2 regions of the Micromonospora sp. NPDC049801 genome follow, and region 1 is predicted to be linked to the other one. Evidence: riboswitches for the same ligand, from Rfam matches in the RefSeq annotation. Region 1 holds a riboswitch; the other holds the start of a gene.
What was found. A riboswitch is a leader RNA that binds a small molecule or an ion and turns the genes downstream of it on or off. The one in region 1 is predicted to bind cobalamin.
Positions count from the first base shown of each region.

Region 2: linked by a shared signal. The riboswitch ahead of cobN (cobaltochelatase subunit CobN) and the one ahead of AB0I89_RS06605 (ribonucleoside-diphosphate reductase subunit alpha) in region 1 are both predicted to bind cobalamin.

Region 1 is NZ_JBFAMS010000003.1:172,505-184,396, forward strand. Features, by position in the region: gene AB0I89_RS06585 (GH92 family glycosyl hydrolase) at 1-4,998, shown strand, start outside; gene AB0I89_RS06590 (histidine phosphatase family protein) at 5,267-5,863, opposite strand; gene AB0I89_RS06595 (CbtA family protein) at 5,860-6,663, opposite strand; gene AB0I89_RS06600 (CbtB domain-containing protein) at 6,654-6,857, opposite strand; cobalamin riboswitch at 6,916-6,989, opposite strand; cobalamin riboswitch at 7,176-7,390, shown strand; gene AB0I89_RS06605 (ribonucleoside-diphosphate reductase subunit alpha) at 7,584-9,911, shown strand; gene AB0I89_RS06610 (ribonucleotide-diphosphate reductase subunit beta) at 9,962-10,957, shown strand; gene AB0I89_RS06615 (family 43 glycosylhydrolase) at 11,110-11,892, opposite strand, start outside.
Region 2 is NZ_JBFAMS010000001.1:312,329-324,220, reverse strand. Features, by position in the region: gene cobM (precorrin-4 C(11)-methyltransferase) at 1-790, opposite strand, end outside; gene cobI (precorrin-2 C(20)-methyltransferase) at 787-1,560, opposite strand; gene AB0I89_RS01475 (cobyrinate a,c-diamide synthase) at 1,557-2,915, opposite strand; gene cobO (cob(I)yrinic acid a,c-diamide adenosyltransferase) at 2,915-3,526, opposite strand; gene AB0I89_RS01465 (magnesium chelatase subunit D family protein) at 3,663-5,900, opposite strand; gene cobN (cobaltochelatase subunit CobN) at 5,897-9,565, opposite strand; cobalamin riboswitch at 9,882-10,011, opposite strand; gene AB0I89_RS01455 (hypothetical protein) at 10,123-10,245, opposite strand; gene AB0I89_RS01450 (DUF5919 domain-containing protein) at 10,553-11,443, shown strand; gene AB0I89_RS01445 (inositol monophosphatase family protein) at 11,419-11,892, shown strand, end outside.

The sequences.
Region 1 (11,892 bases):
CTCACCCAGCTCGCCAGCTGGGACATCAGCGACGGCTCGGACGTCCGACCGCCGGCCACGCCCATGGTCACCGAGATCGGCCCCGGCCCGGCCGGCGGTTACACGACGAAGCCGGGCGTCGGCTTCACCGGGCTGGCCGCGCTGCGCTACTACGGTGGCGCCCAGACCGGTGGCCGCTCGTACGCGACGAACAAGCTGTTCGACGTCGACATCCCGGTCGGGCCGAACACCCGCCTGTCGTACCGGATCTTCCCCGAGTTCACCGGCCAGGACGCCCGCTACCCGTCCACCTACGCCTCGGTCGACCTGCACTTCACCGACGGCAGCTACCTCAGTGGACGCTCGGCCGTCGACCAGCACGGCAACCCGCTGACCCCGGCCGGGCAGGGCGCCTCGAAGGTGCTCTTCGCCGACCAGTGGAACGCTGTCAGCGCCGACGTCGGCGCCGTCGCGCGCGGCAAGACGATCGACCGCGTCCTGCTGGCGTACGACGACCCGCAGGCCACCGAGGAGACCCTCTTCCAGGGGTGGCTCGACGACGTCGAACTGACTCCGAACCCGGCGACGATCGACGGCTCCCGGCTGACGAACTACGTCGACACCCGCCGCGGCACCAACTCCACGGGCGGGTTCTCGCGCGGCAACAACCTGCCGATCACCGCCGTACCCAACGGGTTCAACTTCTTCACCCCGGTGACCGACGCGACCTCGGACTCCTGGGAGTACGACTACCACCGCGCCAACAACGCCGCCAACCTGCCCACCTTGCAGGGCCTCGCGATCTCCCACGAGCCCAGCCCCTGGATGGGCGACCGCAACCAGATGTCGGTGATGCCGGTGGCCGGCGACGGCCCCCTCACCGGAGCACCCGCCAGTCGGGCGCTGGCCTTCCGGCACGACGACGAGACCGCACGGCCGGACCTCTACCGGGTCGCGCTACAGAACGGCCTGGTCGCCGAGATGACGCCGACCGACCACGCCGGCATCATGCGGTTCACCTTCGGGCCGGGACCGTCGACCGGAAGTCTCGTCTTCGCCAAGGGCACCTTCACCCTCGGTACCGACAGCACGTTCACCGGCTGGGTCGACAACGGAAGCGGCCTCTCGGCCGGACGTAGCCGGATGTTCGTGTCCGGTGAGTTCGACCGCGCGCCGGCAGCCGTCACGGCGACGTCCGCGACCTTCGACGTCTCGGCGAATCGTCAGGTGACGATGCGGATCGCGACCTCGTTCCTCTCCGTCGAGCAGGCCCGTCGCAACCTCGACCTGGAGGTGACCGGCCGGACCTTCGACGCGATCCGCGACGCCGCCACCGCCGCCTGGAAGGACCGCCTCGGCCGGGTCGAGCTGCGGGGCGCGACCGAGACGCAGCTCGTCACCATGTACTCGAACCTGTACCGGCTGAACCTCTACCCGAACTCGCAGTCGGAGAACACCGGCACCGCCGCCGCCCCCCACTGGCAGTACGCCAGCCCGGTGTCCGCGCCGACCGGCACGTCGACCGCCACCCGGACCGGCGCGAAGATCGTCGACGGGCAGATCTACGTCAACAACGGGTTCTGGGACACCTACCGCACGGTGTGGCCCGCGTACTCGCTGCTCTACCCGGACGTCGCCGCGAAGATCTCGGACGGGTTCGTCCAGCACTACCGCGACGGCGGCTGGATCGCCCGCTGGTCGTCGCCCGGCTACGCCGACCTGATGACCGGCACCAGCGCGAACGTGGCCTTGGCGCAGGCGTACCTCACCGGGGTCAAGCTGCCCGACCCGCTCGCGGCGTACGACGCGGCCGTGAAGGACGCGACCGTCGCGTCCGGACGCGGCGCGGTCGGCCGCAAGGGCATCGAGACGTCGCTGTTCCTCGGCTACACGCCGACCAGCACCGGCGAGTCGGTGTCGTGGGCGTTGGAGGGGTACATCAACGACTACGGCATCGGCAACATGGCCGCCGCGCTCGCCAAGGACCCGGCCACGCCGAAGTCGCGGCGCGACCAACTCAAGGAGGAGTCCCGGTACTTCCTGGAGCGGGCCCGCAACTACGTCCACCTCTTCGACGCCAAGACGAAGCTCTTCCAGGGCCGCGACGCGGCCGGCACGTTCCTCGCCGGTGACCCGCTGGACTGGGGTGGCGTCTACACCGAGACCAACGGCTGGAACTTCGCGTTCACCGCACAGCAGGACCCCCAGGGCCTGATCAACCTGTACGGCGGGCAGAAGGCGCTGCGGGACAAGCTCGACACCTTCTTCGCGACGCCCGAGAACGCCGACCACCCCGGCGGCTACGGCGGCGTCATCCACGAGATGATCGAGGCCCGCGCGGTGCGGATGGGACAGCTCGGCATGAGCAACCAGCCGTCGCACCACATCCCGTACCTGTACGACGTCGCCGGCGCTCCGGCGAAGACCCAGGCGGCCGTGCGCGAGATCCTGCGGCGTCTCTACGTGGGCAGCGAGATCGGTCAGGGCTACCTGGGCGACGAGGACAACGGCGAGATGTCGGCCTGGTACGTCCTCAGCTCGCTGGGCATCTACCCGTTGCAGGCCGGGTCGACCCACTGGGCGATCGGCTCGCCGCAGTTCACCCGGATGACCGTCCACCGCCCGACCGGCGACATCGTGGTCAACGCCGCGAACAACAACAACCGCAACGTGTACGTGCAGAGCGTGAAGGTCAACGGCAAGAAGCAGCGCGACGTCTCCGTCGAGGTGTCCGCGCTCGCCAGGGGCGGAACCATCGACTTCCAGATGGGACCGAACCCGTCGTCGTGGGGCACCGGTCGCGACGCCACACCCCCGTCGCTGACCAGGGGCGACGCCGTACCGCAGCCGTTGCAGGACGTCACCGGGCCGGGCCTCGGCACCGCCACCGTCAGCGGCGGTCCGGACGCGTCGACGCTGTTCGACGACTCGTCCACCACCCAGCTGACGACGTCGTCGGGCACGCCGCAGATCGGCTGGACGAGCCGTGGCGGACGGCAGAAGCCGACCTACTACACCATCACCTCCGGCGCGACCGTGGGCGACCCGGCGGACTGGCGGTTGCAGGGCTCCACCGACGGCCTGACCTGGAGCACGCTGGACGCGCGGGCGGGCGAGGTGTTCCGCTGGCGCAACCAGACCCGGCCGTTCCGGATCGACAAGCCCGGACGGTACTCCCAGTTCCGCCTCGTCGTGACGAAGACGGTCGGCGCGGCCCAGCCGACCCTCGCCGAGATCGAGCTGCTCGCCGGGGGCGACCTCGACCTGGGCGGCGGTGACATCACGGTGACCGCCACCGATGGCGTGCACGCCCGCTCCGGCGCGCCCGCCACGGTGGCCCTGGCCACGGTCACCGGTGGCGTCGCCGACGACTACCGGGCCACGATCGACTGGGGTGACGGGTCACCGGCCACCGAGGGCACCCTGACGCTGAGTTCCCGGGAGGTCTACCGCGTCAGCGGCGAGCACACCTACGCCACGCCGGGCTACCACCAGGCGAGCGTCACGGTGACCGACGGCGTCGGTCAGGGCTCGGTGACGGTCGGCGTCGACGTCGCGTACGCGGCGAACTCCGGCCTCACCGCGGCGTTCGACAGCGTGTGTGTCGGCGACGAGGGCACCCTCGCGGCGGACTGCGACGCGAAGTCGTGGGCGTACTCGCGGGCGGCCCTCGCGGCGGCCGGCGTGACCCAGGGGCAGCGGCACCAGGTGCCGGGCACCGCGCTGGGCTTCACCCTGCCGCAGGTCCCGGCCGGGCAGCCGGACAACGCCACCGGCAACGGCGCGACGATCGCGCTGCGCCTGCCGGCCGACGCCAAGAGCATCTCGTTCATCGGTGCCGGTACGCAGGGCAACCAGGCAACGACCGGCACGGCGACGTTCAGCGACGGCAGCACCGCGAGCATTCCGATCCAGTTCAGTGACTGGACGCTGGGCGGCAACGCCAACGGGACGCCGTCCTACGGCAACATCGTCGTCGCGAAGTCCGCGTACCGGCTCAGTGGCACGAGCCGCGACGGCGCCCAGCCGTTCCTGTTCGCCACCACGCCGTACCAGATCCCGGCGGGTAGGACGCTGGTCTCGGTGACCCTGCCGACGCAGACCGGCGACCCGCGCTCGGCGGGCCGGATCCACGTGTTCGCCGTCGCCGACGACGGCACGCCGGCCGCCGCGCTGGTGACCGCCGCCCCGGGCGACCAGAGCGTCGACGCCGGGCAGGTCCTCACGGCGAACCTCGGATCGGTGACCGGCGGTCTTCCCGACCCGACCGGCTACCACGCCCGCGTCCAGTGGGGTGACGGCACGGTTCCGGACGACGCCACGATCGGTGCGGACGGCGCGCTGAGCGGCCGGCACACCTACGCCCGTGCGGGCGCCTACACGGTGCGCGTCACCGCGTGGGACACGGTGTCCAGCAGCACCGCGAGCTTCACCGTGACCGTCCGGCGGGCCGGGGCGGCCACCACCCTCGCGGTGTCCGGCACGCAGTCGGTCGCCGCTGGGGACGCGGTCACGGTCGTCGGCAGCGGGTTCGCCGCCGGCGAGCGGGTGACGGTGGGCCTCGCGGCCGGCACGACCCGCGAGGTGACGGTCTCGGCGTCCGCGACGGGCACGGTCCGCGCGACCGTCGCGACCTCCGGGGACACGCCACCGGGGCGGTACGCCGTACGCGCCACCGGCGCGTCCTCCGGTACGCCGGCGACGGCAACCGTGCAGGTGACCGTGGGCTCGACGGACCCGGCCTACCAGCCGCGCCTGTCGTTGCCCACGCCGTCCGCGCCGCGCGGCACGTCGATCACGGTCGACGGCTCCGGCTTCGCGCCGAACGAGGAGATCACGGTCAGCCTCGGCGACGGCCGTCGTGTCGGCACGGTACGCGCGAACGGTGACGGCATCGTCGCCGGCGGGACCGTCGGCGTCCCGGACGCGACGGAGCCCGGGGTCACCAGCGTGACGCTGTCCGGGTCCCGCTCGAAGGCGACGGTGTCCCGACCGTTCACGGTCACCGTCACGAAGTAAGCCGGAAGCACATCAGTCGGGCGGGCCGTTCCTCACGGCCCGCCCGACCTGCGTTCCAGGCCCGCCGGGCGTGTATTCCAGGCCCGCCGGGCCCTGTGTTCCAGGCCCGCCGGGCGTGCGTTCCAGGCCTGCCCGACACCCGTCCGGGCCGCCCGATCTCAGCTCTGAGCCGCCCGATCTCGGCTCCGAGACGCGGGTCGCGCGACTGCCCGCCGACCTCGCTGCCCCGGATCTGGGGCAGCTCGACAGGAGCCGTGGTAGACCCTCGTCACCCGTTCGCCGGTGCCGGCGCCGCGTCCAGGCGGAACTGCCAGCTCGGGCCGTGGCCGGTGAGTCGGACGATCGCCAGCGGCGCGACGTCGAACTGCCGGTACGTGGCCAGCGGCAGATCCAGGGCGTGCACGAGCGCGACCCGGATCACCAGCGGGTGCGTGACGGCGGTGACCCGTCGGCCGACGTCGCGCTGCGCGTCCAGCCACCGACCGACGCGCTGGCGTACCGCGAGGATCGACTCACCGCCGTGCGGCGCGGCGTCCGGCGTGGACAGCCATTCGCGCAGCGCGTCCGGCCGTGTCGCGGCGATCTCCGCGAGGGACCGGCCCGACCAGTCGCCGTAGTCACAGTCGGCCAGGGCCGCCTCGACGGTGGGCGCGAGCCCGAGAACCTCGGCGGTCTCGACGGCCGCCGCCGCGGGGCTGGACAGGCATGCCACCGCGTCGCCTGCGCGACGGCCCGCAGCGGCGGGGGACAGGGCGAGGGCGGCACGCCGGCCGCCCTCGTCCAGGCTGTCGTTCCCGCCGAACCGGGCCTGCCGCAGGGCGGCGGTGTGACCGTGGGCGACCAGCCGCAGGCTGGTGGCGCTCACCCGGCCAGTCGTGCGTCGGCGACCGCGCGCTGGCGGTGCATCAGGGCGGCGAAGAGCAGGCCTATCCCGGTCCACAGCACCATCTGGGTGCCGAGCGAGGCGAGGCGGAAGCTCCACAGCAGCGTCGCGGGGAAGTCGCCGGGGACCTCCTGGAACGACGGCAGCGCCACATAGGACACGACGGTGACCAGCAGGAAACCGCCGACCGCCGCGCTGGCCCGCAGCCACACGGGCGCGCGCTCACCCACCGACCGGTAGCCGAGCGAACCGGACCAGACCGCGACCAGGCCGAGTACCACCATCAGCAGGTAGGTGACCGTGCGCTGGTTGATGGTGGACGGGTCGCCGACGGCCGGCGGATTCGGCGGGTACTTGAGGAACGGCACGATCACCGCGCCGAGCAGCGCACCGCCGGCCAGCAACAGCCCGGACCGCCCGTCGTCGTCGGTCCGCCGACGACGACGGGCCAGCAGGACGTACGCGCTGGCCAACAGGCCGCCCATGGCGGCGCCGAACAGGCCGATGGCCAGGAACAGGCCGCCGCGTTGGCCGTTGCGGCCGATCAGGGCCTCCTCGCCGTGCTGGTGCCCGTCGGCGACCGCCTCGGCGTGCTGGTGCCCGTCGGCGGCGGCCTCCGCGTGCGTGGCCGCCTCCTCGATGGCGATGGCCGCCTCGACGTGTGGTTCGCCGACGACGTAGGCGAACGTCCCGGCGAGCAGGCCGGCCACCAGGCCGGCGAGCAGCCCGCGCAGCAGGACCGTGACGAACGTGGGTGCGATGCCGGTGCCGCTCAGTGGCACGGGACACCGAGCAGGTGCCGGCCGTCGTGCATCAGCTCGTGCAGATACATCCCGCTGCGCGAGACCGCCCCCTGATCGAAGGCGACGAGGTAGGCCAGCAGGGCGAGCACGGCGACGGTGGCCAGGACCGTCCAGAGGAGACGGGTCGGGACAGCGGGGTGCGCCAGCGGCTGGCTGGACGTGGAGCTGGACATGCGTGAACGAACCTCCTCGGGGATGACGCGTCCCCATCGCAAGGCTGCGGACGACCGAGCGTCCTGGCTCGCGCCCCCCGGGCTGGGGGCCGCTCACAGTGGCGCGACCGCGCCGGATTCTCACCGGCTTCCCTCGCGTCGCCGCAGATAGTGGGTCGACCGTATCGGTGCCGGTTCGCCTCGGTCAAGCCGATGGCGACGGTCGGGGCGTCACCGCCCGTCGGTCGGCTCCGAGCCGATCGACGAGGACCGTCATCGTCGAGCGCGACACGCCGGGACCCGAGATGTGGGGTGTGACAAACGTGCTCGCCCCTATATATGGTGTCGACCGCAGCTGGTTCGGCCACTCTTCGCGAGTGGTCGAGGCAAGAGGGAACCCGGTGCAAGTCCGGGACTGTCCCGCAGCGGTGAGTGGGAACGACAGCCGTCATCAGCACTGGGCCATCGGCCTGGGAAGCGACGGCCAGTAGGTGACCGGGCCGGCCCGGTCGCGCCCGCGAGTCCGAAGACCTGCCAGCGCGCCGCGTACCCGACCCTCGGGTGCGCGGCGGTCCGAGGCCGCGCGGAACGGCTGACGCCACCTCACCCACGCCTCCGCTGGCGTGGCGTCGACGGCGTCCGTCTCCCCGCGTCCGAGGGCCCTTGAGGTCTCGAACTCCCGAGGAGTGAGTGGTGACAGTCACCCAGGTGGTCCCGGTCAGCGGCGAGGCCGCGCGGCGGACCCCGATGCAGGTGCGCAAGCGCGACGGCGGCACCGAGGCCGTGGACGTGAACAAGATCGTCCGGGCGGTCGAGCGGTGGGCCGACGACCTGACCGAGGTCGACCCGATGCGGGTGGCCACCCGCACGATCAGCGGCCTCTACGACGGCGCGACCACCGCCGAGCTGGACCGGCTGTCCATCCAGACGGCGGCCGAGATGATCGGTACGGAGCCGCAGTACTCGCGCCTGGCCGCGCGGCTGTTGGCCGGCTACGTCGACAAGGAGGTGCGGCGCCAGGGCATCACCTCGTTCAGCGCGGCGATCCGGGCCGGCCACGCCGAGGGTCTGATCGGTGACGAGACCGCCGCGTTCGTCGCCGCGCACGCGGAGACGTTCGACGACGCTGTCGACCCCGACGGCGACCGCCGCTTCGAGTACTTCGGCCTGCGCACCGTCTACGACCGGTACCTGCTGCGTCACCCCACCACCCGGCTGGTGCTGGAGACGCCGCAGTACTGGCTGCTGCGGGTGGCCTGCGGCCTGTCCCGTACGCCGGACGAGGCGGTCGACTTCTACCGGCTGATGTCCAGCCTCGCCTATCTGCCCAGCTCGCCGACTCTGTTCAACTCCGGCACCCGACACACCCAGATGTCCTCGTGCTATCTCGTGGACTCGCCGCGCGACGAGTTGGACTCGATCTACGCGCGCTACGCCCAGGTCGCGAACCTGTCCAAGTTCGCCGGTGGCATCGGCATCGCGTTCTCCCGGGTCCGGTCCCGTGGCGCGCTGATCCGGGGCACGAACGGGCAGTCCAACGGCATCGTGCCGTGGCTGCGCACACTGGACGCGAGCGTCGCGGCGGTCAACCAGGGCGGGCGGCGCAAGGGCGCGGCCTGCGTCTACCTGGAGCCGTGGCACCCGGACATCGAGGAGTTCCTCCAGCTCCGGGACAACACGGGCGAGGACGCCCGGCGTACGCACAACCTCAACCTGGCCAACTGGGTCCCGGACGAGTTCATGCGCCGGGTCGAGGCCGACGAGATGTGGTCGCTGTTCGACCCCGACGAGGTGCCCGAACTGCCCGATCTGTGGGGCGAGCGGTTCGACGCCGCGTACCGGGCCGCCGAGGCGCAGGGCCGCTACGTGCGGCAGCTGCCGGCCCGCGAACTGTACGGGAAGATGATGCGGACCCTGGCCCAGACCGGCAACGGCTGGATGACCTTCAAGGACGCGGCCAACCGGCTGTGCAACCAGACGGCCGAGCCGGGCAACGCGGTGCACCTCTCCAACCTCTGCACCGAGATCATCGAGGTGTCCAGCGACGACGAGACCGCAGTCTGCAACCTTGGCTCGGTGAACGTCGCCGCCCACCTGACCGATGAGGGCATCGACTGGGAACGGCTGCGCGCCACGGTGCGTACGGCGGTGACGTTCCTCGACCGGGTCATCGACATCAACTACTACCCGACCCCGCAGGCGGCGGCGAGCAACCCCCGTTGGCGGCCGGTCGGGCTCGGGCTGATGGGGCTGCAGGACGTGTTCTTCGCGCTGCGGCTGCCGTTTGACGCACCGGCCGCGCGGGAGCTGTCCACCCGGATCAGCGAGGAGCTGTACCTGACCGCGCTGGAGACGTCCGCCGACCTGGCCCGCGACTTCGGCGCCCACCCGGCGTTCGCGCAGACCCGGGCCGCGCGGGGGCGCCTGCAACCGGACCTGTGGGGTGTCGAGGGTACGCAGACCGCGCGCTGGACCGCGCTGCGTCAGCGGGTGCGGGAGTACGGGCTGCGCAACTCGCTGCTGGTGGCGGTCGCGCCCACCGCGACGATCGCGTCGATCGCCGGCTGCTACGAGTGCGTTGAGCCGCAGGTGTCCAACCTGTTCAAGCGCGAGACGCTGTCGGGGGAGTTCCTCCAGGTCAACACGGCTCTCGTGCGCGAGTTGAAGGCTCGTGGTCTGTGGACCGAGCAGATCCGGTCGGCGATCAAGCGGGCCGAGGGCTCGGTGCAGTCCGTCATGGAGCTGCCGGCCGACGTGCGGGAGCTGTTCCGTACCGCCTGGGAGCTGCCGCAGCGGGCGCTGATCGACCTGGCCGCCGCCCGCGCGCCGTTCATCGACCAGTCCCAGTCGCTGAACCTGTTCCTGGCCTCGCCCACCATCGGCAAGCTCTCCTCGATGTACCTGTACGCCTGGAAGACCGGTCTGAAGACCACCTACTACCTGCGGTCCCGGCCGGCCACCCGGATCCAGCAGGCCACCGTCAGCGCGGTGCCGCCCGTCCTCCCCGTCGCGGTCGACGCCGAGGCGCTGGCCTGCTCGCTGGAGAACCCCGAGTCGTGCGAGGCGTGCCAGTGACCGTCGCCGACACCACCACGGACAGCACCACCGACGCGAGGACCACGCACATGCTGCTCGACCCCGGGATGGACCTGACTCTCCGTCCGATGCGCTACCCGCACTTCTTTGACCGGTTCCGGGACGCCATCCGCAACACGTGGACGGTCGAGGAGGTCGACCTGCACGCCGACCTCGCCGACCTGGACCGTCTGTCGCCGGCCGAGCGGCACCTGGTCAGCCGCCTCGTCGCGTTCTTCGCCACCGGCGACACGATCGTCGCCAACAACCTCGTGCTCAACCTGTACCAGCACGTCAACAGCCCCGAAGGCCGGCTCTACCTGTCGCGGCAGCTGTTCGAGGAGGCCGTGCACGTCCAGTTCTACCTGAACCTGCTCGACACGTACGTGCCCGACGAGACCGAGCGGTTCGCAGCCTTCGCCGCCATCGAGAACATCCCGTCGATCCGTCGCAAGGCCGAGTTCTGCTTCCGCTGGATCGACTCCCTGCACGACCTGCGGGAGCTGCGTACCCGCGAGGACCGGCGGACCTTCCTGCTCAACCTGATCTGTTTCGCCGCGTGCATCGAGGGGTTGTTCTTCTACGGCGCGTTCGCGTACGTCTACTTCCTGCGCTCCCGTGGCCTGCTGCACGGGCTGGCGTCGGGGACCAACTGGGTGTTCCGCGACGAGTCCATGCACATGGCGTTCGCGTTCGACGTCGTCGACACCGTACGCGCCGAGGAGCCCGATCTGTTCGACGACGACCTGGCCGACCAGGTCCGCCGGATGCTCACCGAGGCGGTCGAGTGTGAGGTCCAGTTCGCCGAGGACCTGGTGGGCCAGGGGGTGCCCGGCCTCACCCTGGCGGACATGCGCCAGTACCTGCAGCACGTCGCCGACCGCCGGCTCGCCCAGCTCGGGATCGCGCCGCACTACGGGTCGGCCAACCCGTTCGCCTTCATGGAGTTGCAGGACGTGCAGGAGCTGTCCAACTTCTTCGAGCGGCGGGTGTCGGCGTACCAGGTCGGGGTGACCGGCACGGTCGCCTTCGACGACGACTTCTAGAACCCCCACCCCACCCCCGGCCCCGCCCCGTCGATCATGAAGTTGTTGCTCCCTATCGGCGTGTCGGGGGCATTGACTTCATGATCGACGTCGGCGGCGGACGGGTGTGGGGATGGGGTGGGGGTGTTTTTGGGGGTGGGAACCCGGGGGAGTTAGGCGGGGGTGCAGGTGGGGGTGGTGGTCGGAGGGCTGGTTGAGGTGGTGGAGCTGAGGTAGCCGGCGGTGGTCGAGGTTCCCGGCGCGAGCTGGCCGTTGTAGGCGGCGTTCGCGACGGTCACCTGGCTACCCGACTGGGTGAGGGTGCCGTTCCAGACCTGGGACACCGTCTGCCCGCTGGCGAGCGTCCAGGTGACCCGCCAGCCGTTGAGCGCCGACGATCCGGAGTTGGTGACCGTCAGCCGTCCCTCGAACCCGCCCTGCCAGGTGTTCACCACGGCGTTGGTGACCGCGCAGGACGTCCCGGCCGGGCTCGTCGGCGTGGGAGTGGTCGTGGGCGTCGGGATGGGCGTGGGCGTCGGGTCCGCGGTCGGACTCGGCGTCGGGGTGGGCGTCGGAGTGGGCGTGGTGCCGTTGGCCTGGAACTGCCACCAGTTGAGGTTGAACAGGGTGCCGCTGCCGCCCGTGAACCGCAGGTACAGGTCCTGGGTGCCGGTGGCGCCGGAGACCGGGCAGGAGACGGTCTGCCACGTCTGCCACGCACCCGTGCCGGGTACCGCGCAGCTGCCCACCCGGGTGCCGGTGGGGCTACCGAGGCGCAGTTCGATGGTGCCGCCCGACGTCGCCGAGGCGACCCGCGCGGAGAAGGACGTCGCGCCCGTACCGAAGCCGACGCCCTTGACCTTGATGTAGTCCCCGTTCTCGATCCACCCGACGTTCATCCCGCCCTCGCTGGCCGGCTCGGTCTCGATGCCGGAGCCCCAGGCGATGGTCTCGGC
Region 2 (11,892 bases), on a different contig from region 1:
GCAGCTCGGCGCGGGCGGCCGGTTCGGCACGACGGAAGGTGTGGAAGTGCCCCGGGTGGTAGAGGTGGGAGCGGGTGCCCGTCGCGGCGAGGGCCGGACCGACCAGGAACAAGGTGTGTTTCCACAGCTTGTGCTGCTTGACGGTGGCCTCCAGGGTGCCGACCGTGCAGCGCACGACCAGCTCGTCGGGCCAGGTGGCCTGGTACGCCACGACGGCCGGAGTGTCCGCCGGGTAGCCGCCGGCCAGCAGTTCGGCCTGCACCTGCCCGGAGCGGGCGGCGGAGAGGAACAGCGCCATCGTGGTGCCGTGTCGGGCGAAGTCGCGGACCCGCTCGCCCGGCGGCATGGGGGTCTTGCCGCCTTCGAGGCGGGTGAGGATCACCGACTGGGCGACCTCGGGCACGGTCAGTTCCCGCCCGACGATCGCGGCCACGGCGGTGAACGACGACACCCCGGGGATGATCTCGACGGCCAGGTCGAGCGCCCGGCACAGGTCCAGTTGCTCCTGCACCGCGCCCCACAACGCCGGGTCGCCGGAGTGGATGCGCGCCACGGTCAGCCCCTGCGCGGCGGCCCGCTCGTAGAGCGGCAGCACCCCCTCGATGGGCAGTTGCGACGAGTCGACGACCTCCGCGTCGGGGCGGGCGTGGTCGAGCACGTCGGCGTGCACCAGGCTGGCCGCCCAGATCACGACGTCCGCCGTGGCGATCACGCGGGCGGCCCGCAGGGTCAGCAGGTCCGCCGCGCCCGGGCCGGCGCCGACGAACCACACCTTGCCGTCGCTGGTCACAGTTTTCCTCCTCGGTACGCGCGCCGGGCGGGGACCAGCAGCGTGGACAGGTACGGCAGATCGGGCACGGCGTCGTCGACCGGGCCGATCCGTTCGCCGGGCAGGCCCAGTGCGCGCCCGAGCACGGCGTCGGAAAGGCGGCCCTGCCGGCGTAACTCGGCCAGCAGCTCGGGGTGCCGTCGCCAGCCCTTGTAGACGACCACGGTGCCCGGCCCGGCGAGGGCGTCGGCGAACGGCGCGAGGCCGGCGGTGGCCGGCAGCAGCGTGAGCGGTTCGCGTCCCTCCACGAGCGGGGTGCCGCTGCGCGCGGCCAGCTCCTGCATGGCGGTGACGCCGGGCACCGTCGCCACCCGCACGGCGGGGCGCAGGGCCCGCACGCTCTGCGCCAGGTAGCCGAAGGTGGAGTAGACGTTAGGGTCGCCGATGGTGGCGAAGGCCAGCGATCGCGCGCCCGCGTCGATCGCCTCGACGACCGTCCCGGCGGCCTCGTCCCAGGCCGCCGTGCGGCGGGCGGTCACCCCACCTCGATCGTCGAGGGCGAACGGCAGCCGGCGCAGCCGGTCCGCCGCGACGTAGGCCCGGACGGTCGCCTCGGCCCGTCCGGCGTCCGCGCCCGGCGGCGTCGGACCGGTCGTCGCGCTGGTCTCGGCCCGGTCCGCCATCACGGGTACGAAGACCACGTCGGCCTCGCGCAGGACCCGCACCGCCTTGACGGTGAGCAGTTCCGGGTCGCCCGGTCCGACGCCGACGCCGGTCAGCGTGGCGGTCATCGGGCCGCCTCGACCAGCCGGCGGGCCGCCGCGGGGTGCCCGGCCCAGTGGGTGTGCAGGTAGGAGGCGTGCACCCGACCGTCGACGAAGCCGTGCTCGGTGTCGTTCCAACGCCACGCCGGCGCCTTGCCGTGTCCGGGGTCGGTGGTGGTGCGATGGAACTCGTGGCCGCGTACCGGCTCGCCCGTCCGGGCCACCGGTGAGTCGGTGACGGCGACGGCCTCGCGGTAGCCGAGGGTGAGCCGGCCGGTCATCCGGGCGGTCAGGTCCAGCCGCCCGCACATGGGTACGCCGTCCAGGGACCGCCCGAGGTAGAGCAGCCCGGCGCACTCGGCCACGATCGGCCCGTCGAAGTCGGCCAGCTCGGCGCGGAGCGTGCCGTTGCCCGCGAGGGCCTCGGCGTACGCCTCGGGGAAGCCGCCGCCGATGACCACCGCCCGGGTGCCGCTGGGCAGCGCCGGGTCGCGCAGCGGGTCGACGGTGACGATGTCCGCGCCGGCAGCCGTGAGGAGTTCGGCGGTCTCGGCGTACGAGAAGGTGAAGGCCGGACCACCGGCGAGCGCGACCCGTGGCCGCCCGACGCCGGCCGGCCCGCCGACGGCCTGGACCGGGTCCCAGGCCGGGGCGGTCAGCGGCCCGGCGCTGCGGGCCAGGTCGAGGACGGCGTCGAGGTCGACGGTGGCCTCGACCAGTTCGGCGAGCGCGGTGACGATGGCGAGCGATTCGGGGGCCCGTTCGGCGACCGGCACCAGCCCGAGGTGCCGGGCCGGCGCGGCGACCTCGGCGGCGCGGGTGACGGCCCCGAGCACCGGTACGCCCACCTCGGCGAGGGCGTCGCGCAGCAGCGTCTCGTGGCGGGGCGAGCCGACCCGGTTGAGGATCACGCCGCCGACCCGCACGGCGGGGTCGAACGCGGCCATGCCGAGGGTCAGCGCCGCGGCGGAGCGGCCCTGCGCGGTGGTGTCCAGCACCAGCAGCACGGGCGCGTCGACGAGCCGGGCGACGTGTGCCGTGGAGGCGAAGTCGCGCCGGCCCACCGCGCCGTCGTGCAGGCCCATGACGCCCTCCACCACGGCGATGTCGGCGGGCGTGGGGACGCTCGCGCCGTGCCGCAGCAGGCCGGCGATCCGCTCGGCCCCGACCAGGAACGGGTCGAGGTTGCGACCGGGCCGGCCGGCGGCGAGGGCGTGGTAGCCGGGGTCGATGTAGTCCGGGCCGACCTTGTGCGGGCTGACCGTGAGGCCGCGTCGACGCAGCGCGGCGAGCAGCCCGGTGGCGACCGTCGTCTTGCCGTGGCCGCTGGCCGGCGCGGCGACCACCACCCGGGGCAGCGACAACGGTTCGGCGGGGGCGATCACCACTCGATGCCCTTCTGGCCCTTCTGACCGGCGTCCATCGGGTGCTTGACCTTGGTCAGCTCGGCGACCAGGTCGGCGGCGGCGACCAGGCGCGGGTCGGCGTCGCGACCGGTGATGACGACGTGTTGGAAGCCGGGCCGGTCGGCGAGGGTGGCGACCACCTCGTCGACGTCCACCCAGCCCCACTTCATCGGGTAGGTGAACTCGTCCAGCACGTACAGCCCGTAACGCTCGGCGGCCAGGTCCCGCTGGATCTGCCGCCACCCCTCCAGGGCGTCGGCGGCGTGGTCGGCCTCGCCGCCGCGCTGGATCCAGGACCAGCCCTCACCCATCTTGTGCCAGGCGACCGGCGCGCCCTGGCCGGTACGCTCGTGCACCTCGCCGAGCGCCCGGAAGGCGTTCTCCTCCCCGACCCGCCACTTGGCGCTCTTGACGAACTGGAAGACTCCGATCGGCAGGCCGGCCGTCCAGGCCCGCAGCGCCAGCCCGAAGGCGGCCGTCGACTTCCCCTTCATCTGTCCGGTGTGGACAACGAGCAGCGGCCGATTCCGCCGCTGCCGCGTCGTCAACCCGTCCGCGGGCACGTGACTCGGCTGTCCCTGCGGCATCAGAGTTCCCCCCTCATCGTCAAGCCCCGCGCGCCCTCCGCGCCCCGCGCGCCTTCCGCACCCCGCGCGCCTTCCGCACCCCGCGCGCCTTCCGCGATCTTGCAGTTTCTGTTGCTCATATGCGTATCTCGTCCTCTTATGTGGCGACAGAAACTGCAAGATCGCGGGGGGCGGGGTGGGTCAGGGCGTGCAGGGGGTGCAGGGGGGCGTTGAGTTGGGTGGCCAGGCGGCGGGCCAGGTGCAGGCGGATCGGGCCGGATTCGCAGTCGACGACCACGCAGGGGGCACCCGTCGCCGCGAGGATTGCCGCCGCTCCTGCCGCCCGGTCGAGCGGACGGGTTCCGGCGGTGGCGCGGCCGTCGGTGATTACCAGGACCAGGGGGCGGCGCTTCGGGTCGCGCAGGCGCTCCACCCGCAGCAGGTCCGCGGCGGCCAGCAGACCCTCGGCCAGTGGTGTCCGCCCGCCGGTGGGCAACTCGGCCAGACGGGTCGAGGCGGCCAGCACCGACGAGGTCGCCGGCAGCACGGTGCGCGCGCCGGCTCCCCGGAAGGCGATCACCGCGACCTTGTCCCGCCGCTGGTACGCGTCGGTGAGCAGGGCGAGCACCGCGTCCTTCACGGTGACCATCCGCTGCCGGGCGCCCATCGAACCGCTGGCGTCCACCACGAACAGCACCAGGTTGCCCTCGCGCCCCTCCCGGACCGCCTCGCGGACGTCGTCCGGACGCAGGCGCAGCGGGCCCGCCAGTCGCCCCCGAGTCGCCTGGTGGGGTGCGGCGGCGCGGATGGTGGCCGGCAGGTGCAGCGCGCCGACCCCACCGTTCGGCACCCGGGCCCCGGTGGTGCGGCCCCTCCCGGTCCGGGCCCGCGACCGCCGGCCCGGCACCCCGTCACCGACGCCGGGCGCGGTCAGCAGCCGGGCTCGCAGACCACCCCGGGGTACGGCCACCCGTCCGCCCTCGCGCTCCCGGTCGTTCCCGGTGGCGCTGGGCTCACCCTCCTCGGCCCGCCGACGGCGACCGCCCCGACCGTTCACCCCCGAGAAGTCCCCGTCCGCGCCGACGTCGGCGGCGTGCGGCTCCGGGCCGTCGGCCCTTCCGGACTCGCCGGCGCCGGAATCGTGCCCGCCGCTGCCCGACTCCCCACCGTCCACGTCGGCGGGATCGAGGGCGTCGCCGTCGGGGCCGTTCCCATCGTGACGATGTTCCCCGGTGTCGCCGTCCACGCCGGAGGAGCCGCCCAGGTCGCCGGCACTGCCGCCGGGGCCGCCCCCACCGCCACCATCGGGACCGTCGGGGCGCGGGCCGGCGGAGCCGCCGTCGTCCGGGCGGCCGTCGTCGTCCGGGTCGTCGGGGTGGTTGTCCTGGGCCCGTTGCAGCGCCTCGTCGAGGCGCTTCTCGTCCAGCCCCGGCGTGTCGAACGGGTCGCGGCGACGGCGGTGCGGCAGGGCGAGTCGGGCCGCCACCCGCACGTCGTCGCTGGTGACCCGGTCCCGGTCGTGCCAGGCGGCGTGGGCGAGGGCGGTACGCGCGGTGACGATGTCGGCGCGCATCCCGTCCACGTCGAACGCCGCGCACACCTCGGCGATCTGCCGCAGCGCGGCGTCCGGCAGGCGTACCCCGGGAAGCCGGCGGCGGGCGGCGGCCACCTGGGCGGCGATCTCGGCGTCGGCGTCGGCCCAGCGGGCGGCGAACCCGGCCGGGTCGGCGTCGGCGGCGAGCCGCCGGCGGACGACCTCCACCCGGATCTCCGGGTCCCGGCTGGCGTTCACCTCCACGGTCAGCCCGAACCGGTCGAGCAGCTGCGGGCGCAGCTCCCCCTCCTCCGGGTTCATGGTGCCGACCAGCAGGAACCGGGCCGCGTGGCTGACCGAGACGCCCTCGCGCTCGACGTGGCTGCGGCCCATCGCCGCCGCGTCCAGCAGCAGGTCGACGAGGTGGTCGTGCAGCAGGTTGACCTCGTCCACGTAGAGCACGCCCCGGTGGGCGGCGGCGAGCAGGCCCGGTTCGAAGGCGCGTACGCCCTCGCCGAGGGCCTTCTCCAGGTCCAGCGACCCGACCACCCGGTCCTCGGCCGCTCCGACGGGCAGTTCGACGAGGCGCGCCGGCCCGGTCTCGACGGCCGCCCCGACCGGGTGCGGCCCGTCCGGGCAGCCCGGGTCGGGTTCGGCCGGATCACACCCGAAGCGGCAGCCGGCGACCCGGCGCACCGGGGGCAGCAGCGCGGCGAGGGCGCGTACGGCGGTGGACTTGGCGGTGCCCTTCTCGCCCCGCACGAGGACCCCACCGATCGCCGGGGACACGGCGTTGAGCAGCAACGCCAGCCGCATGTCGGCCATGCCGAGCACGGCGCTGAACGGGTAGGTCGTGGTCATGCCCGGTCCTCCAGGTCGCCCTCGCTGGCCAGGTAGGTGTCGCGCAGGCGGTCCAGGGTGGCCGGCTCGGGCTTGGCCCACAGCCCCCGGTCGGCGGCCTCCAATAGCCGCTCGGTGATGCCGCGTAGCGCCCACGGGTTGGACTTCTCCAGGAACTCGCGGGTGGTGTCGTCGAACAGGTACGCGGCGGCCAGGTGCTCGTACATCCAGTCGTCCACCACACCGGCGGTGGCGTCGTAGCCGAACAGGTAGTCCACGGTGGCGGCCAGCTCGAACGCGCCCTTGTAGCCGTGCCGGCGCATCGCGGCGATCCACTTCGGGTTGACCACCCGGGCCCGGAACACCCGCCGGGTCTCCTCGCCCAGCGTGCGGGTCCGCACGTCGTGCGGCATCGCCGAGTCGCCCACGTACGCGGCCGGGGACGTGCCGGTGAGGTGGCGGACCATCGCCACCATCCCGCCGTGATACTGGAAGTAGTCGTCGGAGTCGACGATGTCGTGCTCGCGGGTGTCCTGGTTCTTCACCGCGACCGCGATCCGCGCGAAGGAGCGTTCCATGTCGGCGCGCGCCTCCCGACCGTCCAGGCCCCGGCCGTACGCGTAGCCACCCCACACCGCGTACACCTCGGCCAGGTCGGCGTCGCTGCGCCAGGTCCGGGCGTCGATCAGCGGCAGCAGGCCCGCGCCGTACGCCCCGGGTTTGGAGCCGAAGATCCGGGCGGTGGCCCGCCGCTCGTCACCGTGCTCGGCGAGGTCGGCGGCCACGTGGGCGCGCAGGTAGTTCTCCTCGGCCGGCTCGTTCAGGGCGGCGACCTGCCGGACGGCGTCGTCGAGCAGCGCCACCACGTGCGGGAACGCGTCGCGGAAGAACCCGGAGATCCGTACGGTGACGTCGACGCGGGGCCGACCCAGCTCGGCGGTCGGCACCACCTCGACGCCGGTGACCCGCCGGGACCGCTCGTCCCACACCGGCCGGCAGCCGATAAGCGCGAGCACCTCGGCGATGTCGTCGCCCTGCGTCCGCATGGCGCTGGTGCCCCACACGGTCAACCCCACCGAGCGGGGGTACGCGCCGGTGTCGGCGAGGTGCCGGGCCAGCAGCGAGTCGGCCAGGGCCACGCCGACGTCCCAGGCGTTGCGGCTGGGGATGGCCTTCGGGTCGACGGAGTAGAAGTTCCGGCCGGTGGGCAACACGTTGACCAGGCCCCGGGTGGGTGAGCCGGACGGGCCGGGCGGCACGAACCGGCCGTCGAGCGCACCGAGGGTGTTGGTCAGCTCGTCGGTGGTGCGAACCAGCCGGGGCACCAACTCGGTGGCGGCGAAGCGCAGCACCTCGGCGGCGTCCGGGATCGGCTGGCCGGTCACCTCGGCGACGACCGCCTCGGCCGTGTCGGCGGTCCAGCCCAGGGTCTCCATGCCGACGACCAGCCGCCGGGCGAGGGTTTCGATCAGGTCGATGGCATCGGCGGCGGTGCCGGCCGGCCCGTCCACCGCGTCGGTCAACGCGGCCGGCAGGGCGATCCGCCGGCCCGGCATGGCAAGCAGTTCCTGTTCGTCGAGGCCGTACGCGGTGGCGAGGGCCTGCCGCAGGCCGGGCAGGGCCTGGACGCCACCCCAGATCTGCGGGGCGCGCAGCACCGCGAGGACCAGGTTGACCCGCGGCTCGCCGGTGGGCGCGTCGGCGAGGATGTGCAGGCCGTCGCGGATCTGCACGTCCTTGACCTCGCACAGGTAGCCGTCGAGGTGCAGCACGAAGTCGTCGAAGTCGTCCGCGTCGGGCATCGCCTCGGTGTGCAGGTCGTGGTGCAGCTCGGCGGCGCGGACCAGGTCCCAGATCTGCGCCCGCACGGTCGGCACCTTCGCCGGGTCGAGCGCCTGCACGGTGGCGTACTCGTCCAGCAGTTGCTCCAGTTTGGCCAGGTCGCCGTAGGTCTCGGCGCGGGCCATCGGCGGCACCAGGTGGTCGATGACCACGGCGTGCGCCCGCCGCTTGGCCTGGGTGCCCTCGCCGGGGTCGTTGACGATGAACGGGTACACCAGCGGCAGGTCCGCGAGGACCGCGTCGGGCGCGCAGCCGGCGGCCAGGCCGAGGCCCTTGCCGGGCAGCCACTCCAGGGTGCCGTGCTTGCCCAGATGCACCACGGCGTCCGCGCCGAAGCCGCCGTCGGAGACCGGCGCGGCGAGCCAGCGGTACGCGGCCAGGTAGTGGTGGCTCGGCGGCAGGTCCGGGTCGTGGTAGATGGCGATCGGGTTCTCCCCGAAACCACGCGGCGGCTGGATCAGCAGCGCCACGTTGCCGAAGCGCAGCCCGGCCAGCACGACGTCCCCGCCGTCGGTGTACAGCTCGCCGGGCGGCTCGCCCCAGTGTTGCCGCATCCGCTCGCGCAGCTCGACCGGGACCGCCTCGAACCAGCGCCGGTACGTCTGCCCCGCTATCCGCGCCTCGGCGGCGGCCAACTGCTCCGGGGTGAGCCACTCCACGTCGTGCCCGCCGGCGGCGATCAGCGCGTGGATCAGCGCGTCACCGTCCGTGGGCGGCGGCGTGCCGCCGAGGTCGTAGCCCGCCTCGGCGAGCGCGGCGAACAGCCGGACCGCCGAGGCCGGGGTGTCCAGCCCGACGGCGTTACCGACCCGCGAGTGCTTGGTGGGGTACGAGCTGAGCACCACGGCGATCCGCTTGTCGGCGTTCGGCACGTACCGCAGCCGGGCGTGCCGCACCGCGATCCCGGCGACGCGGGCGGCCCGCTCGGGGTCGGCGGCGTACACCGAAAGACCGTCGGCGTCGACCTGCTTGAACGAGAACGGCACGGTGACGATCCGGCCGTCGAACTCGGGGATGGCCACCTGCATCGCCGCGTCCAACGGGGACAGTCCGGCGTCGCTGGCGGCCCACTGCTCGCGCGTGCTGGTGAGGCAGAGCGCCTGGATGACCGGCACGTCCAGGGCGGCGAGCGCGCCGACGTCCCAGGCGTCCTCGTCGCCGCCGGAGGAGGCGTCGGCGGCGACCGCGCCGCCGGCCGCGAGGACGGTGACCAGCAGCGCGTCGCAGCGGGCGAAGAGCCCGAGGGGGCCGGCGCCGGCCGTCAGCCCGCGCAGCGAGCCGCAGAAGATCGGCAGGGGGTTGCCGCCGGCCGCGCGGACCGCCTCGGCCAGCACGTCGACGAACGCGGTGTTGCCGGCCAGGGCGTGCGCCCGGTAGAAGACGATTCCGATGGTGGGCCGACCCGGTTCGGTGGGGTGCTCGCCGTGCACGCCGTACGCCGGGGTCGGCGCGGGCGGTGCGAACCCCTCCCCGGTGAGCAGGACCGTGTCGGAGAGGAACCGGGCCAACTCCCCCAGGTTGTCCGGGCCACCCTCGACCAGGTACGCGAGGCCCTGGGCGACCACCCCGGACGGCACCGTGGAGACCGCCATCAGCTCCGCGTCCGGCAGCGCCTCGCCGCCAAGGACGACCGTCGGCACGCCGCTGGCGAGCACGGCGGCGAGGCCGTCCGGCCACGCCTGCCGACCGCCGAGCAGGCGTACGACGGCGAGGTCGACCCCGTCGAGCAGGGCGGGCACCTCGTCGGCCGCCACCTGGGCAGGGTTGGCGAGCCGGTAGTCGGCGTCGCTGGCGCGGGCGGCCAGCAGGTCGGTGTCGGCGGTGGAGAGCAGCAGAATGCGCACGGCAGGCTCCGGACGGTAACGTCGGCGCGCTCGCGGAAGCGGTTCGGCGACGACGTGCGGGTGGGCGCGGGGTTCAGCGGGCACCGCGACCCGGACCGTTCACCGGCACGGGGCCGGCGGCGACGGGTGGCGTGGCGCGGAACTCAGCGGGAAACGACGCCCAAGCGAGCGGATGCCGGCGCGGTTGTGCGGCCGGGTCGGGGCGCGGCGGTGCGACCGCCGCTCGGGGTACGACGGTGCTCGTGGGTGCGCAAGACGCCATGCGTCATCGGGTCCTCCTCGGGTGTCCACGCCCTGGGGTACGTCCCGACGGCCGAAGTATCCTGGCTTCCGGATCGACGCTCACCCCCGGCCTTCCAACCGCAGACACACGGCCGTGACTCGCGAGGGGGGATCACTCCCCGGTGACAGTGGCGGGACCGCGTCGGATTCGCACCGACTTCCTTCACTGCCGTCAGGCCGCGAATGCTGCCACACCCTCGCGCCGCCGGTCAACGCGGACCCCGGAGCCGCCCGGTCACGAGCACCACATTGACCTGCGAAGATATCGGGGCGAGTCACTCATGGTTGAAGCGACGCGGCCGGCGAGTCAACGACAGCCAGCCGAGGAAACGCGCGTGCATCAGGGCAAGGTCGGGGCGACCGCCGAGACCGTACAAGTCGTGGATGGCCTCGTTCATGCAGGACGTAAGGTAGAGGGCCAGCGCCAGCGAGTGACCGTAGAACTCGGCGACGAGATCGAGTTGGGCGCGGGAGCATGGCCATGCTGCGGCACAGTTGCGGCACAACCAGGCGGGGCGCATGGGCAGGTGGGGGCGGGACCGCAGACTCACACCACGACCCTGCTCACCACAACCGCAGCGATCCATCACAGCGGGTGAATCCTCGATGGATAACTTTCATCCGCCCTCCGGATGTCCTCCCGGCATGCCATCCCACTACTGGATAAGCTGGCCCTCGGCCCTTGTAGCAGGAAGGAAGCCAGCCGTGAGCGTCCGCACAACTGCCACGCTTACCACTGACGACCTGCTGTGGGGCACCACTGACATGCTCGACGCCCTGGCCGCTCGTAACATCGCTCAGGTATTCCGCCTCGTCCAGCGAGCCACCCGCGCCAGCCAGACCACTCTCGGCGTCGCCACCGGCCTCAGCCAGGCTCAGATCAGCGAGATCACCAGCGGTGCCCGCCGGGTCAGCAGCATCGATGTCCTCACCCGCATCTGCACCGGCCTGTCCATGCCCCGCCACGCACGAATGACGCTTCTCCTCGGCGAACGCGAGCCGGCCCCGGACCTCGCCGGACACCAGCTCAGCACGGCCGTACGGAACCAATGCGCTGATGTCAGCGCGATCTATTCCAGCCGATCAGATTTTATGGCGGAGCTGCCCCCGCAAGCCCTTTTCGACCATGCCACGGACATCCGAGCGTCCGGGCTGTCACTGAACCTCATCTGTCAGCAGTACGGCGACAATCGCCTCCTGAGACTCCTCGCCGCCGGCACCCGCCTCCGCTGCCTGTTCCTTGACCCGGCCGGCGAGGCGATCAGGCGGCAGGAGCGGGAGGACGACTATCCAGATGGGCACCTCAGCGCGCTCACCGAACTCAACATCCAGAACCTGGCCCGTCGCATTCGTGACCGGCTCCCGGCGGATGCCCGGGACAACCTCACCATCGGCGTCTACGACGAATCCATCCGCGCCAACGTCCTTCTGATCGATGGTCGACTCTGCGTTGTCCAGCACTACCTACCGCAGATGCGCGGTGTCGACTGCCCGACGCTGGTCATCGAGCGCAGCGCCAGCCCCAGCCCTTCCGGCCTCTACCCGATATTCGACGAGATGTTCAACTCGCTGTGGGAGCGCAGCCGCCAGCTATGACCGGCTACGCGCACCTTCTCCCCCTCGCACAGGAGGCCGTCGACCTGGCCCACGACCTGATGCGCAGGCTCCAGCCCGGTGCGCTGACCTTCAAGGGTGACCGCGACATGGCCTCGGACGTGGATTACGCCATCGAGCGAGCGGTCCGCGAGCATCTGGCCGCCAAGGCGCCTGACATCGGTTTCCTCGGTGAGGAGTACGGCAGCAGCGGCGACACCAGCGCGCTGACCTGGGCGCTCGATCCAGTCGACGGCACCGTGAACTTCATCCACGGCTCGCCTCTGTGCGCGATCTCTCTCGGCCTCATCCACCGCACACACGCCGTCCTTGGTGTCATCGACCTTCCGTTCCTCGGCACCCGCTACCACGCCGTGCAGGGGCACGGCGCCTATGCCGACAACCGGCGCATCCGCGCCAGCCAGGTCACCGATCTGCGGGACGCCGTCGTC